2 regions of the Methylomonas albis genome follow, and region 2 is predicted to be linked to the other one. Evidence: riboswitches for the same ligand, from Rfam matches in the RefSeq annotation. Region 2 holds a riboswitch; the other holds the start of a gene.

Region 1 (7,509 bases), 1.8 Mb from region 2:
TTCTTCAGTAATGTCGACGATATAGGTGTTTGTACCAACGACGTTTTACAAGGTAAGCTTGTTCAATCCGGTCAAGATGGTGCGCGTTTCTTGGTGAATACCACAATCGGTGTTGCGGGTCTGATCGATGTCGGAACGATGATCGATTTGCCCAAGCATAATGAAGACTTTGATCAAACCTTAGGCTATTGGGGAGTCCCGACCGGTCCTTACTTGGTCCTGCCGTTTTTCGGACCTAGTTCACCGCGTGGTGTATTTGGCTTGGTTGGAGATGCGGCTATGAATCCGTTTACTTATGCCGGCATATATATAAATCCAAATTGGATTGGTGCGGCTGTTTCGATTGGCCCTGGTGCATTGAAAGTAATCGACGCGCGTTCAGATCTGCTGGGCATGGAAAAAGTCGCCACCGAAGCTGCGCTTGATCGTTACGAGTTTTTTAAAAATGCCTATCTTTCCAGGCGTAATTACTTGGTTCACGATGGCAAGGTTCCGGACGAAGATGTGTTGAAGTTCGAAGAGATGCAGGGTGGTGGCCATGGCCCCCTCGATCCGAATCCTTATTAATTAGAGACAGCTAGCTCTGCTGTAAAAAGGCCGCAAAGCAATCCGCTTTGCGGCCTTTTTTATTGAGTTAAATCAAGCGTACAAGCACGAAATCCTGGTCAGCTTTAAGCAATTCCCCTGCAACCATCTTATTTTCCAGGATGAGGTCAGGCGCCACATCGCAGGCCACCCGCAGATAATTTGGCGTGTAGCCAAAATGGCGGATCGTGCCATCGTTCTGCGGTTCTTTTTGCCCTTCCCACAAAATGTTGGCCTGCGCGCCAAGGTTTTCGGCAATAAACGCGTGTTTCATTGTGTCGGCTAATTCATGCAATTGCTTGCTGCGCTGTTTCTTTGTGTTCTGATCGATTTGATCAGGTAAACCCGCCGCTTTGGTGCCTTCACGAGGTGAATAGCTAAAAATGTGAATATGCCCAAAGCCAAGGCTTTTGATGTAATCAAAACTTTCCTGCCATTCCAGTTCGGTTTCGCCTGGAAAGCCAACGATGATGTCGGTGGTGATATTGAAATGTGGAATCGCCGCTCTGGCCAATTTGACGATCTGGGCGAATTCTTCTGTTTTACAACGTCTGGCCATGCGCCGTAATACGCTGTCACTGCCGCTTTGCAAAGGTAGATGCAGATGGGGCATTAGCCGTGGGTTCTTGAACAGCTCGAAGAAACCATCGGGTAATTCCCAAGGTTCCAGCGAACCGAGACGAAGGCGCGGAATGGCGGTTTTATCGAGTATTTCTGTAATTAACTCGACCAGATTGCTGGAAATGTCACTGCCGTAACCGCCCAGATGTACGCCGGTGATGATGGCCTCGTTGATGCCTTGGCTGTGCAGCGCGTTGATTTCGTCTATGACAGCTTGAATGGGGCGGCTGCTTTCCTCGCCACGGGCGACGGTGACGATGCAGAAGGTGCAACGGTAACGGCAACCGTCTTGTACTTTGACAAATGCCCGTTGTCGGCCGCGGCTGAATAGCGAGACTTCGCCGGGTTCGGTTGACATGGCAGGCATGCTGTCCAGGTTCAATTCAGCCAGGGTTTTTTCCACCAACTGGTTTTTGTCCTGGTTGCCGACGATTAAATCCACGCCCATCAGTTGCGCGGCTTCTTCTTCATTCAACGTTGCATAACAGCCGCTGACCACCAGTTTAGCCTCCGGATTGTCGCGGTGGATGCGGCGGATCATTTGCTTGGATTTTTTCACCGCGTCCTGGGTTACCGCGCAGGAATTGATGATCACCAATTGCGCGTCGCTCAAGGTGCGGGTGATGGAGTGGCCTTTGGCTTGAAAGGCTTGCGCCCAGGTTTCGAGTTCCGCTTCGTTGAGGCGGCAGCCCAGGGTTTTGAGATGTATCTGCATGTTTTAAAAAATTGCTGTAATCCAAATTCTGAAAGAATTAAACCAACGACGTGCCAATCTACACACAATCATCAAAAGCCAAGCTTGAGTTAAGACGGCGGGAAATGCACCAACAAAATAAGCTATACGACCGTCCATGAATGGCTCTGAGATATGCATTAGAAAGGTTCCCGCAGAACTGGCCAATGGAATGAATGGAAATGTTATGAGGATTCCTAACAACACAAAAAAGTTATTGCTTAAAGGCAAACTGTTTTCATATAAAAGTGTTGTGGCGCTGATTAGCGGGTAAATTAACGAATAGGCAACAATTACTAGCGCCTGCTTATTTGTGAACAAAAATAAATTTTGTTGTAGAGAATGTTTCATTGTTTGGTGGCGAAATTAACCAAAAAACCAATAAGTTACCAAAATCGCGGAAACTATCCCACCGAGGTCGGCGACGATGCCGCAGGCGGCGGCATGACGAATCTGCTTGATGTTGACCGCGCCGAAATACACCGCCAGAACATAAAAGGTCGTTTCCGTACTGCCTTGCACCACCGACACCAAGCGTCCAGCGAAAGAGTCGGCGCCGCGGGTTTGCATGGTGTCTATCATCATCGCCCGCGCCCCGCTGCCGCTGAATGGCTTCATCAACGCGGTCGGCAGGCCGTCTATGAAGCGGTTGTCGATGCCTGCAACATTGACCAATAGCCTGATGCCATCGGTGATCAATTCCAGCGCACCGCTGGCCCGAAACACCCCGAAAGCCACCAGCATCGCCACCAGATAGGGAATGACGGTGATCGCGGTTTGAAAACCGTGCTTGGCGCCTTCGACGAACAATTCGTAAGCATTGAGACCTTTGAGGGCCGCAGCGGCGATGAACGACACAACCAGACTGAACAAAATTACCTGGCTGACTAAGGCAGATTGTTTCAGCATCTCGGCCTGATCGAGTCCTGCAAAATAGGCCAGTATGCCGCCGACCAATGCGGTGATGCCGCCGAGATAACTCAACACCACCTTGTCCAGCAGATTGATCTTCTGCACGGTGGCGACGGCCAGCAAGCCGGTCAGCGTCGACATATAGGTCGCGATCAGGATCGGGATGAACACGTCGGTCGGATTGGCGGCGCCGAGCTGAGCCCGGTAAGCGAAGATCGTCACCGGAAACAGCGTTACCGACGAAGTGTTGATCACCAAAAACATGATCTGCGCGTCGCTGGCGCGCTCGGGATGCGGATTCAAAGTTTGCATTTCCTGCATCGCCTTGATGCCCATCGGCGTTGCGGCATTGTCCAGGCCCAGCATGTTGGCGGCGATATTCATCACCATCGCACCCAGCGCCGGGTGATCTTTCGGTATCTCCGGCATCAAGCGGCTGAACAGCGGATTGAGCGCCTTGGTCAATAGATTGATGAAGCCGCTATGTTCACCGATTCTCATGATGCCCAACCACAAGGCCAATACGCCGCTCAAGCCCAACGAAATCTCGAACGCAGTTTTCGACAGGCTGAACATCGCCGTCATCAACTCAGCAAATACCTTGGTATCGCCCAGCACCCATAACTTAAACGCCGCGACGATAAATGCGGACAGGAAAAAAAACACCCAGATTAAGTTAAGCACAATGACGGACGACAGTGGGGTGGCAACAACTGATCGCATTTTACCAACAAAGCAGGGAGGCGATTGAAAATCAGCCGTTGCTGATTTGAATGAAATAATTCAAGTCGAGATGCTGCTGGAAAATGGCTCCGCTGACTGAATATTGGTTTTTGAAACATACCAATATTGCTGATTGAAACTGGTTGGTTTATTAAATTGTGTCATATCACATAAATGGCATATCTGATTGCGTGATAAGGCTGACTATTATGGATTTATAATATGCTAACTAATTGATTTTTGGGAAAGTTTATTTTGGCGCACAATTTGATTGCCTTTTATCGCGGTCGAGGTGGCCGTGTCGGCAATAGCCGGCTAAAACCAAATGCATCGGTGTTTTTTGCGGAATGGATAAAGCGGCATCGTAAGGTTAATGGATTTGGTCACGGATTGATCATTGAACGGGATATTCAAAAAACCAATAAAGCTACACCCGCTGTGAAGCGGGGTCGGAAAACCATGGGTCTCGCAGGATGCGAGACGGCCGGGTTGCCTGTGATGAAACGGAGCTTTTCATACCACTACAGGTTAGAGAGCGACAAATTCATCATGGTTAGTGCTGATCTAATAAAAATTATGGGCCTATTATGAGATTCAAACCTTCCCGTTTAACCCTGGCAATTGCCACAACCTTGGCTGGCGGCGCTTTGTCATTCAACGCGGCTGCTAGTACCACGATGTACAACACCTTTATAGCCGCCAACGATGCCGCAACAGACGGCTGGGTATACGGTTTTTGTACTAGCTGCACCAACTCAACGCGTGCAATCAATTACGTTGCTGGCCAAGCTTATACTGGCGGCGGTCAAACTGGCGGCGGATTTTACGGAACCAACGAGAGTAATCCTACTCAGTACACTTCGGCTACCCCATTTAACTACGGCGGTACTTCGCAGTTGAACTGGGGGGCCCATCTGACTTCCACCGGAGACAGCGCGGAGATTTCCCAGGCCGATGCGCAAGCGCGTTACGGTTACGCTGCGAATATCGACACCGGCGGTGGTGCCTGGCGTGACACGGGTGGTAGCACCGGCGGTGTGACGACCGGTTGGAAACATCAAACCGACATCGGCTTGATCGAGTCGGATGTAACGCAAAATGTGACCTTGAATCTAACTAACCTCGAGGTGTTGACAGCGGGACTGGGATATTCGCGTTTCGGTATCACGGTTTTCGACGGTATGGATAGTCAAACCGCTGCCTATGTACATCACGGTGGTTGGAATAATTACGGTACCTATTCACCTGGAGGAACGACCCTTCATCCTTACGACATGAACAATCCGTTTGGCACGATTGGCTTAACCAATATTGGTTATAGCGATTACGTTGATAGTACTGTGGCTCACGCATTTACATTCACTGCGCAAGCGGGACATGTTTACAGTATTTATCTGGGGGGTGTTGACTTTAGCACCTGGAAAGCTGGTGTGGCGGATTATCAGTTGAATATAACCACTTCAGCCGTGCCTGTTCCCGGCGCCGTCTGGTTATTCGGTAGTGCCTTAGCCGGCCTGGGTGTCACGGGAAGACGAAAAAAAACCCTTTCTTAAGCACTACACCGCACTACCAGCGCGGCGCAAGTCGCCGCGCTTTGGTCTTGAACCCGATACATCGGCAACCGGCTGTGATTGGGCGGATGAATTCGGCTCAAGGAAATCTAAAAAAATAATAAAGGATAGGATATGACTCGATCCATTTTGCCAGCCCCGGGACGGACGCCCTGGCTGATTTTTCTGGTTGTGCTTTTCAATAGTAGCAACCTGTTCGCGTTCGAGAACTTGCCCGCCAGTAGCGGCAATCCATCGTTTTACTTGCCATCCATCAGCGGTGGCATTGCCCACTTCATGGGTTCGGCCAACTGTGGTTCCTGCCATGACAGTACCACCGCCCAATGTCGCTACGTCAATTCTCCAGTCGGTTGTACCGGTAACGGTAGCCCGCTGGCTTATTTCGATAACAACGGCAAGGACGTTTCCATTCGCGAAGCCTGGAGTGCCACCATGATGGCCAACTCGTCACGCGATCCATTGTGGCGTGCCAAAGTCAAAAGCGAACTGAAAAAGCATCCCGCGCTGTCTGCGGAAATCAACGACACCTGTACCAAATGTCACGCACCGATGGTCAATGCCGATGCCAAAGCGGTTAGCCAGAGTTTTAATATCTTCGACACCGTGGATGTCAATAACACGGTACTGCCGGGCATTTTGAGTCCTACGAATTCGCGTCATGATTTAGCTGCGGATGGTGTGAGCTGTAGTTTGTGTCATCAGGTCAAAGATGATCCTACGCTGGGAACCCTAGATGGCTCCACAGGCGGTTATAAAATCGATATGACGCTCAGCGGCGCCAATCGGATCATGTACGGCCCTTATTCGACTATATTTCCGGGGCCTATGCAAAACAACGCCGCTCTGGGTGGTGCACTCAAAGCCAAGCCGCAATATAGCGCGCATATTTCAGGTTCCAAGCTTTGCGGTACTTGCCATGACTTGAAAACTCCGACGGTCTATGAAAACGATAACATCCTGACCCCAACCCTGGAATCGCGTTTCCCGGAACAAATGCCTTATTCGGAATGGGTGCATAGTGCTTATAACAACGATCTGGCACCAGCCGGCCCATTGGCGAAAAGTTGCCAGCAATGTCATATGTCGCGTACAGACGGTGTTTATATTTCCACTCAGCCATCGGGTAACATGGCTGCTTTAACTAAGAAAAACAATTTCGCCATTCACGAATTCGTCGGCGGTAACAAGCTGATGCTGGATATTTTTAATACCAATAAAACTCAGTTGGGTGTGTTGTCGAACAATTTTGCCGCGACCATGGCAGCCACCGACACCATGCTGCAAAGTGCAGCTACCTTGCTGAATACTCAGCAAAGCGGAGCGAAAGGCAAACTGGAGTTTGTGTTACGCGTCAACAGTACCACCGGCCACAAACTGCCGTCTGCTTATCCTTCCCGTCGCGCGCTGTTGCACGTGGCCGTCAAAAACAGCCAGGGCAATGTGGTTTGGGAGTCGGGTAAGGTTAATGCTAACGGCAGCGTGGTCGGTGTCGATGCCGACAGTAATCCCGCCGGCTTCGAGCCACATTACGACCTGATCACTGCGCCGGACCAAGTCCAGGTTTACGAGTCGATCATGGGCGACAATAACGGTGAGGTGACCTACACCTTGCTGAGAGGCCATCATTATCTGAAGGATAACCGTTTGTTGCCAAGTGGTTTTAACAAGGCAACAGCCTCCGACGATGTCAAAGTGGTTGGCGGCGCGTTGACCGACGATGATTTTGTCGACGGCAGCGACGATGTCACTTATCGGGTTGCCAATCTGCCTGCGGGTTCCTACAGCGTGCAAGCGGAGTTGATATATCAAACCGTGGCCTACGGCTATGCGCAGAATCTGTTCGCCGATAGCGATATCAGCGAGGTTAACGATTTCAAAACCATGTTCGATGCCTCCGGACAGAAAACGCAAACCATTGCGCAAGGCGACGAGATCTTGGTGAATGTGCAAAAACTCGGCGATATCGACGGCGATGGCGACGTTGACCTCAACGATGTCAACCTGATCTTGGCCGCCAAAAACACGGCGGCTAATGGCAGCACTGACGCCCGAGACGTTAACAACGATCTGAAAATCGATGTGCTCGATTCGCGTCAGGCAACCTTGTTGTGCAGCCGTCCGCGCTGTGCCGTGCAGTAAATCCTAAGTTGGTCGGGGGCGCCGGTCGCCCCCGATTCTGCAAACCTTCTTACTGAGTATCCGTGTTATGAAATCTTTAAAATCTTTATTGCTCGTGGCTGCGCTGCAATTGGTATCAGCGAGCGGCCAAGCCGCCACTTTGAGCGTGCAGCCGCAAGCCGCTAGCGTTGCAGTTGGCGCTTCGTTCGACGTCGATCTTTACATCAATTTGGACCAAAGCGAATC
Region 2 (7,509 bases):
GGTTTTTGCCCATCTCCTGCTTGATGCTGGAGACCGTGTTACCTTGGTAATCGTGGCCTGGGTAAACCAAAGTGTCCGCCGGTAAGCTGAATAATTTATTGATAATGCTGTCGTAAAGTTTGCCCGCATCGCCTTGTTGAAAATCGGTACGGCCGCTGCCGTTGATCAATAAAGAGTCCCCGGTGAATACCCTATCGGCCATCACGTAACTAACACAGCCGCTGGTATGACCCGGCGTGTGACGTACCTCTAACTCCAGATCGCCGACCTGTAACAGCACGCCATCGGTCACCAGCAAGTCCGCACACAAAGCGCCGGCATCTCGATGCAACACGCTTTTACTGCCCAATTTTTCGCGCAGTAAACCCGAGCCGGTGATGTGATCGGCATGAACATGGGTTTCCAGGGTGTATATCAGCTTGAGATTAAGGCTTTGCAATAAATTAATATAAACATCCAGCTCGGATGCCACGGGATCGATCAACACCGCGCGGTGAGTACGCTCACACCCGAGTAGATAGCTATAGGTAGAAGTTTCGATATCGACTAATTGACGAAAAATCATAACGACCCTCACATTTTTATATTAATAAGCATAGACTAATAAACATATATCAAGTTACGTGCCAATTTTTTAAATCGCTACAGCGCGCTAATCGCGTGAAAAATAGTACAAATAAAGCATAAGCAGCGTTTCAAAGTGAAACATAGAAACAAGCATGTTACAATTGAAACAAAATATGAAACACCTTAAGACACACCCATGAGCCAATCTTCACCATTCTTCAATCGTTGGCTAAGCCAAAATGGCCCCGACCAAGTCCTCAGCATCCTGACCGACCTGGTTGACGCCGGCGCGGTATTTGCCGTTGATGCTGAAGGCAAAATTCTGTTTTGGAGCAAAGGCGCCGAGAAACTATTCGGTCTGATGGCTGAATCCGTGCTTGGTAGGGCTTGCGCCGAAGCTTTAGGCTGCGATGGCGGCCATGATCCTTGCGGCCTGGCTGAACTTGGCTCGATCAAGGCGCAAGAGGTGCAACTTAAGCGGCCTGGCGGTGAACGTCTCACCTGTTACCGAACTGCGCGCGCATTCTTTGACGCTGAGGGGCAATTTGCCGGCGCTTTGGAATTTCTTCAGCCGCAAACAGCCACTTTTGGCGCAATCGGACAATGGGATAATGACGACAGTTTTCACGGGATTTTGTCGCGTGATCCGGCCATGCTAGAAGCCATTAAGATTATTCGCAATGTCGCCGAAACCGAAGCCACCGTTTTAATTCGGGGTGAATCGGGCACCGGAAAAGAGTTGGTCGCGCGCGCGTTGCATCAAGAAAGCCCCCGCCATCAACAACCTTTCCTGGCCATCAATTGCGCGGCGCTCACGCCCAGTCTATTGGAAAGCGAGCTTTTCGGGCATGTAAAAGGCGCATTTACCGGTGCTGTACGCAATCACGCCGGAGTGTTCCAGCGTGCCGATGGTGGCACTTTGTTTTTGGATGAAGTCGCCGAATTGCCGTTGGAATTACAAGCCAAATTACTCAGAGTATTACAGGAACAAAGCTTTATCCCGGTCGGTGGTGATGAGGCAATTAGTGTTGATGTTCGGATTATTGCCGCCACGCACCGGTCATTGCGTGAGGAAGTAAAAGCCGGACGCTTTCGGGAAGACTTGATGTATCGACTGCGCGTCGTTCCGGTATTTCTGCCACCGCTACGAGAACGCCGGCTTGATGTGAACCTGTTACTTTGGCACCAAATCGATCGACATAACCTGCGTGGCCGACGTCATGTCAATAGCATTGCTCCGAATGCCATGCGGCGCTTGCTTGATTACCAATGGCCAGGCAATGTCAGAGAATTGATCAATGTAGTCGAATATGCTTTTGCGGTTGGCCGTGGCAACGAGTTGTCTATGGAGGACTTACCGCCCGAATTTCGTGAGTCCACAGCATTTACCGGCAACGAACGCTTATCACCATCTAAACACGCTAGGTCTCAAAACGAAGTGGAAATGATCCGCGATGCAATACAAGTGGCGGATGGCAACTTGGAGGCCGCAGCCAGCTACTTGGGCATGAGTCGCGCGACATTTTGGCGTAAGCGCAAAAAATATAAAATTGATTCTTAATGTACTGGGCGCCCTACATCCAATACATGCGGCGCAAAGCACTCATTATCAAATACACACCTAAAACTACAACACAGATACCAAATGCTAGCCGCAGTTGAACCTCTGGCACATGGTTGGCTAAAACAGCGCCGCACCAACCGCCAATAAAAAGAGCTGCTGCGACAATCATTGCCGCTTTTATATCGACATTACCATGGCGGTAATATTCAACAACTGCGGCCAGCCCTACCGGGGGAAGCAAAATCGCTAAACTGGTCCCCGTGGCCACATGCTGCGAGAAACCAGCTAAGTAGACCAGTCCGGGAACGATTAACATGCCACCGCCTATACCGAAAAGGCCGGATGCCACCCCCGAGAGCAAGCCAATTGCCAAAAGAAGAGCAATTAACGATAGATTCATATTTATCTCCCGATCATCTTCTTTAACCAAATGTAAAAAACTGCGGTCCCTCTAGCTTAATTATTTTGCCCCTTGGTCAATCCAGGCTTTGATACGAAATACCTCCGATTCGGCAAGCTTATGCCTGTCGGCCATAGGCATATTAGTTCTCACCCCGGAAATGATGGCAATCAACGGACTTTGACTTCCCTGTCCGGCCAAAATTAAGGGCCCGTTACCCTCATTTTTGAAAAAATCATCAACGCGATCGACACGGAAACCGGCGAATTGGTGTTCCGGGCCGTGGCAGGCAAGACAATTTTCCATCAATATCGGATAAACATCTTGCCAGACCAATTGACTACCTTGAGACGCCTGCGCTTGCTCAGACACTAATTTATTTCGTTGAGTATCGCTTTGGTTACCAGTTGTTATAGCGGAACAAACGGCCTGAGGCATTTCTTTGACATCCCTATTGGCAACCCACACAAACCCGCCACATAGCGCTATAAAAACAGCGAATGTCCAAACTGCGCTGCGGACCAGCGAAGGTTGTGCGGTTTTTACCAAGTGACAACGTTTACCGATAACCGTCACGATCCAATTCCAATGCAATGCCAGATGTATGACCAGCACGGCCAAGAGTCCGAGACTAATCCAAAAATGAATGTCTCCCCATTGGTGACGGGTTAATCCCCATAACGAATGTGATTTATTGCTGCCTGGCGGCAATGGATAACGCAGCAAATAGCCTGTTGCGATCATCCCCAAAAACAACAAGGCAGCAACCAGATCGATGATGATGTTGACAATAGTACGGTTCATGTTTATACGCCGCAGTAGTGATAGGAGACCTACACGATTTACCCAGCAATTGAGATTAGCTGGGAAGACCAAAAGCCTGGCAGGGTCGACCATTATCAGACTACATACTAAGGCAAATGACTAGACAAATTTCCTCAGCTATCAACCATAAGGCTGAAACTGAATACATGGTAAGCCTTATCATCTGCATTTTGGTGACATGACGATCAACACCTTGGGCTTATTCAGAAAACCTCCGCCATAGGCGCTATCACACCTGCATAATGGCTTGACAATAGGCACCGTTTCCGGATGATCGGAGCCGCCGCTACACAGATTGGCTGCTGTTGCCGGCGATGATGTCGCGCCTCTAAATTGCTCAGGCGTTGTTGCCTGAGCTAGTGACCGGGTTAAATCACGCAGCCAGAGCTTTACGTTTGCTCAGTGCCAGAAAGCCCATCAAACCACTCAAAAAAGTCCAAGTGGCGGCAGGTAACGGTACCGGCGCAGCTTCCAGCGATATGGCGTCCAAAGCCCAAACTCGATTGCCGCCACTCGTTGATGGATTGAAGAACTTCAATAGTGCTGACGAATCGGCGGCACTGGCGTTGAAATGATAGATGAATTGAGTGAAAGTTACGGCGTTTGCCATGGTAAGACTGTTGCCGGCAATCTCGATCTGCAACGGTGAAGCGCCGGACACGTTAGCTCTGGCCCAAAACGACAGGTCGTAAGTCGTGCCGGCAACCAGCGACACAGACGTTTGTATGGCATTACCGGTATTCAAGGCCAAGCCGTAAATTCCTTCATAAACTCTAGGAACGTAGGAACCGTTGGAACGGTTTTTATTCATCAGATAGGACTCTTCGCCTATACCGTCACTAATAGATGTCCACCCCATTACACTGGTGTCGTTGTTGGGTAAGTATTGGTAACCAGGCACTGCCGCCAAACTCGCAGGCTGTTCGAAATTGCCGTTGGCGACCAAATTTGCTTGCACGGCTGGTACCGCCATCGCCAAGCCGACACACAATCCTGTTGTCAGTTTCATATATGTTCCCTCGTTAACCGTTTTAGGTGTTAACGCCGAGCGCCCACTCTATTCGGGCACGCGGCGTTAACGGCTGAGATCACGCGTTGACTTTTCTTCTCAGTAAACCGGCAAAACCCAAGGCACTACCGAACAACCAGACCGCGCCAGGCACTGGCACTGGGGCAGCCGCCGCCACGACATTGCCTGTCAGATTCAATGTCAATTGATAGTTTTGGCGGGTGCTGCTGGCACCCAAATCCGCATCGGACAGATTAAGCAGATATTGCGCGCTGAAGGCACCGGTGTTTGCGGTCAACAGATTAGCAATAAACGACTGGCTGCCGCTTTCGGCGAGATTGGTAAATGTGGATAAGCCGGTATCGAAGGCTCCGGTATCGCCGCTACCACTCACACTATCAAAATCCAAACCGATGCGGTCGGCATTGGCCAGATTAAACAAGCTAAAATTCATCGAGTTAACGCTATTTTGGGCGACATTGCCGAAATCCAAAATCAGGGTGTTGGACTCGCCGGCACCGTCAAAAGAAGCCAAGGAATGCAACAAGTAGCTGAAGTTGGCTTGCAGCGTGCCGGCCCAGTTGACTTTATAGGTGGCACTCGAACCGCTACCTGCTTGCCCCATGGTCGACGACATGGTGGTGGTAGCCGACAAAGTCGGCAAACTCAATGAAGCATTCGCCGAACCGTTTCCTACATAATCATTAAGATTTTGCTCGTCCACCGCAACAGTGGTTGCCGTCGCGGTAGCGGCTGATGAAGTTGGCCCCCAACTGCAACTGATAGCGCCGGTTGGCCCCATGGCCAAACTACAACCCGATCCGGTTTGACTCAAATTAGGGCTAAAGCCAGCACTGACACCGGCGGCGGATAACAAGGCACTGCTGGTGCCGCTACCGTTGACGGTTCTACCCGGACCGTTGTTTTTATTGCCGGCGCCATTGATGGTTTGGGTCCGACTAGAATCCAATTGCAGATCAACGCCGGTCAACACGCCGCTAGCCGCATTAAACTGGCCTATCGCGACAGTGGCAATCGCCGCATTATTATTCGAATTGGTAGCGGATGCGACCTGCCCGCCCGTTGCGATGACCGTCGCTGTACCATTGAAACCGACCGGACCGCTGCTGGCGGTCAAGGAAGCCTGTGAGATTCCGCAGACGCTCAGTAATAAGGCAATTGCGGTTAATTGAAAGTTTGTGCTCATAATTGTTCCATTAATTCCATTAAATAAATTCTGTGATACGCGGCAAATGCCACACCCCTATCACATGGGAGCAATCCGGCTGACTTGCATTAGTGCAAGCCCCGCGACTTTCCGTACCTGCTTCACAGCAGGGTCGGCAAGGGGCGGTTTCTTTACGCACAGTGTTTCCGCGCAGACGCCTGCAACACCTTCTTGCAATCCTTCGCGACTGAATATGAAAATATTAGAATGTGATAAAGAACCAGTTAACATAAAACAATATTTGTGCCAAGCGCTTACAAAACACGTAAGTCATTATTTACAAATAAAGCTTTAACCGTTAAGACAATTCGGAATCACATCCGCGAGAACGATATTTAAGGGATTTGCCCCATAGACTGTGGCGAATAACTTATTTTGCGTGGTTTAAAATATCCGGCTGGTGTAACGGAGATTAAAAAAATAATGGGGGAATTTTGGATTCTGCCGAAGAACCGGCATTTACCGCCGGCTACGAAGACTGCATCGATGTTGAATCTCTAGCAACTGACCGACGCCGGCAGGCGACCGAAACAGCAAAAGTGGGGGCGTCGACCACCGGTCACCCCCTAAGAATGCAGTCGTAAACGTCCTGCACAAGCACACTACCAGAAACGTTAAAACCGCTATTTGCGGCATTACGGGTCAAGCAATGGCAGTGGCCAAACCTGCTTACGGCGCAATCCTGGCGAACGGCTGCAGGTTAAATTTTTGCCTCCAGCACCAGATTGGTCGGTGTCGTGGCGGCACGTCTGACTTGGCTGAAACCGGCCGCATTCAGTACTTCGGTTAGCCGTTTTTGCCCGGCCTGCGCGCCCAGTCCCAGACCTACCTCTTGCGATTTGGAGGCCGGCACGCAGACCATGGTTGAGAAGGAATAATAGATCTGCCCCAAAGGGTGCAGGTTCTCTTCCAGGCTATCGCCGGCAAACGGTTCGACCAGCATGAAGGTACCGCCTTCAGCCAGTGTGCTGGCGACATGGCTAGCCGCACCGACCGGGTCACCCATATCGTGCAGGGCGTCGAATATCGTTACCAAGTCGTAGTTTTTACCCGGATATTCCTTGGCGGTGACCACTTCGAAAATAGTGTTGCTGGCGACACCAGCCGCCCGCGCACGCTCCCGGGCATGCTCAATTGACGGCGCGTGAAAATCGAATCCATGGAAGGTGGAGTTAGGGAAGGCCTTGGCCAACAGGATGGTCGAGGAGCCGTGGCCGCAACCGACGTCCGCGACTTTGGCGCCCGCTTCAAGTTTCTCCCGCACACCGGCGAGTTCCGGCAGCCAGACATCGATCAGATTCATGGCGTACATCGGCCGAAAGAAACGCTCGGTGCCACAGAACAGGCACGGGCTATGGTCGCGCCAAGGCAAGCCCTGGCCGGACCGGAACACCTCGGTCAACTTGGGTTCATCGATATACACCGACATCACTGCTTGGAAGAAACCTTGCATGCAGGCCGGATGGCCTTCCGCAGCAAAGATCACCGCTTGTTCCGCCGACAGCGAAAACTTGCCGGACGCGGCATCATAATTGACATAGCCGGCGGCAGCATTGGCGGACAGCCATTCCCGCAGATAGCGTTCGTCCATGCCGGTGTTGTCGGCGAGTTCCCGGCTGCTGGCCGGGCTGATCTCCAACAGCGCGCTGTACAAATCCAACTTGTCGCCGATGTAGGCCGTCAGCAGGCCCAAAGATCCGGCAACATCGTTGATGACTTTTCCCTGGAGTTGCTCCAGTTTAGCGTTGTCGACTTCGTTCAAATGCAAGGTCATAAATCTTCCTGATACGGTTTTAGAATAAGAGGCGATGTAATCTACTGAATTCGTCGCGAAGGAACAATATTATTTTTTACTAATAGACATCACCGCCGGGCACCGTAAGCATTCTTTCACAGCGCCGGGCGCTGGCGTGCAT

What was found. A riboswitch is a leader RNA that binds a small molecule or an ion and turns the genes downstream of it on or off. The one in region 2 is predicted to bind cyclic di-GMP.
Region 1: linked by a shared signal. The riboswitch ahead of EBA_RS16990 (VPLPA-CTERM sorting domain-containing protein) and the one ahead of EBA_RS08830 (PEP-CTERM sorting domain-containing protein) in region 2 are both predicted to bind cyclic di-GMP.

What each region holds. Positions count from the first base shown of each region.
Region 1 covers NZ_JACXSS010000001.1:3,689,464-3,696,972, reverse strand. Annotated here, with positions in the region: gene EBA_RS17010 (MlaA family lipoprotein) at 1-567, shown strand, start outside; gene mtaB (tRNA (N(6)-L-threonylcarbamoyladenosine(37)-C(2))-methylthiotransferase MtaB) at 635-1,921, opposite strand; gene EBA_RS17000 (hypothetical protein) at 1,925-2,290, opposite strand; gene EBA_RS16995 (nucleoside recognition domain-containing protein) at 2,306-3,535, opposite strand; cyclic di-GMP riboswitch class I at 3,991-4,071, shown strand; gene EBA_RS16990 (VPLPA-CTERM sorting domain-containing protein) at 4,162-5,127, shown strand; gene EBA_RS16985 (hypothetical protein) at 5,260-7,284, shown strand; gene EBA_RS16980 (cohesin domain-containing protein) at 7,352-7,509, shown strand, end outside.
Region 2 covers NZ_JACXSS010000001.1:1,915,350-1,922,858, reverse strand. Annotated here, with positions in the region: gene EBA_RS08855 (MBL fold metallo-hydrolase) at 1-565, opposite strand, end outside; gene EBA_RS08850 (sigma-54 interaction domain-containing protein) at 764-2,128, shown strand; gene EBA_RS08845 (sulfite exporter TauE/SafE family protein) at 2,142-2,531, opposite strand; gene EBA_RS08840 (DUF4405 domain-containing protein) at 2,592-3,428, opposite strand; gene EBA_RS08835 (carbohydrate binding domain-containing protein) at 3,730-4,365, opposite strand; gene EBA_RS08830 (PEP-CTERM sorting domain-containing protein) at 4,445-5,572, opposite strand; cyclic di-GMP riboswitch class I at 5,639-5,720, opposite strand; gene EBA_RS08825 (class I SAM-dependent methyltransferase) at 6,294-7,367, opposite strand.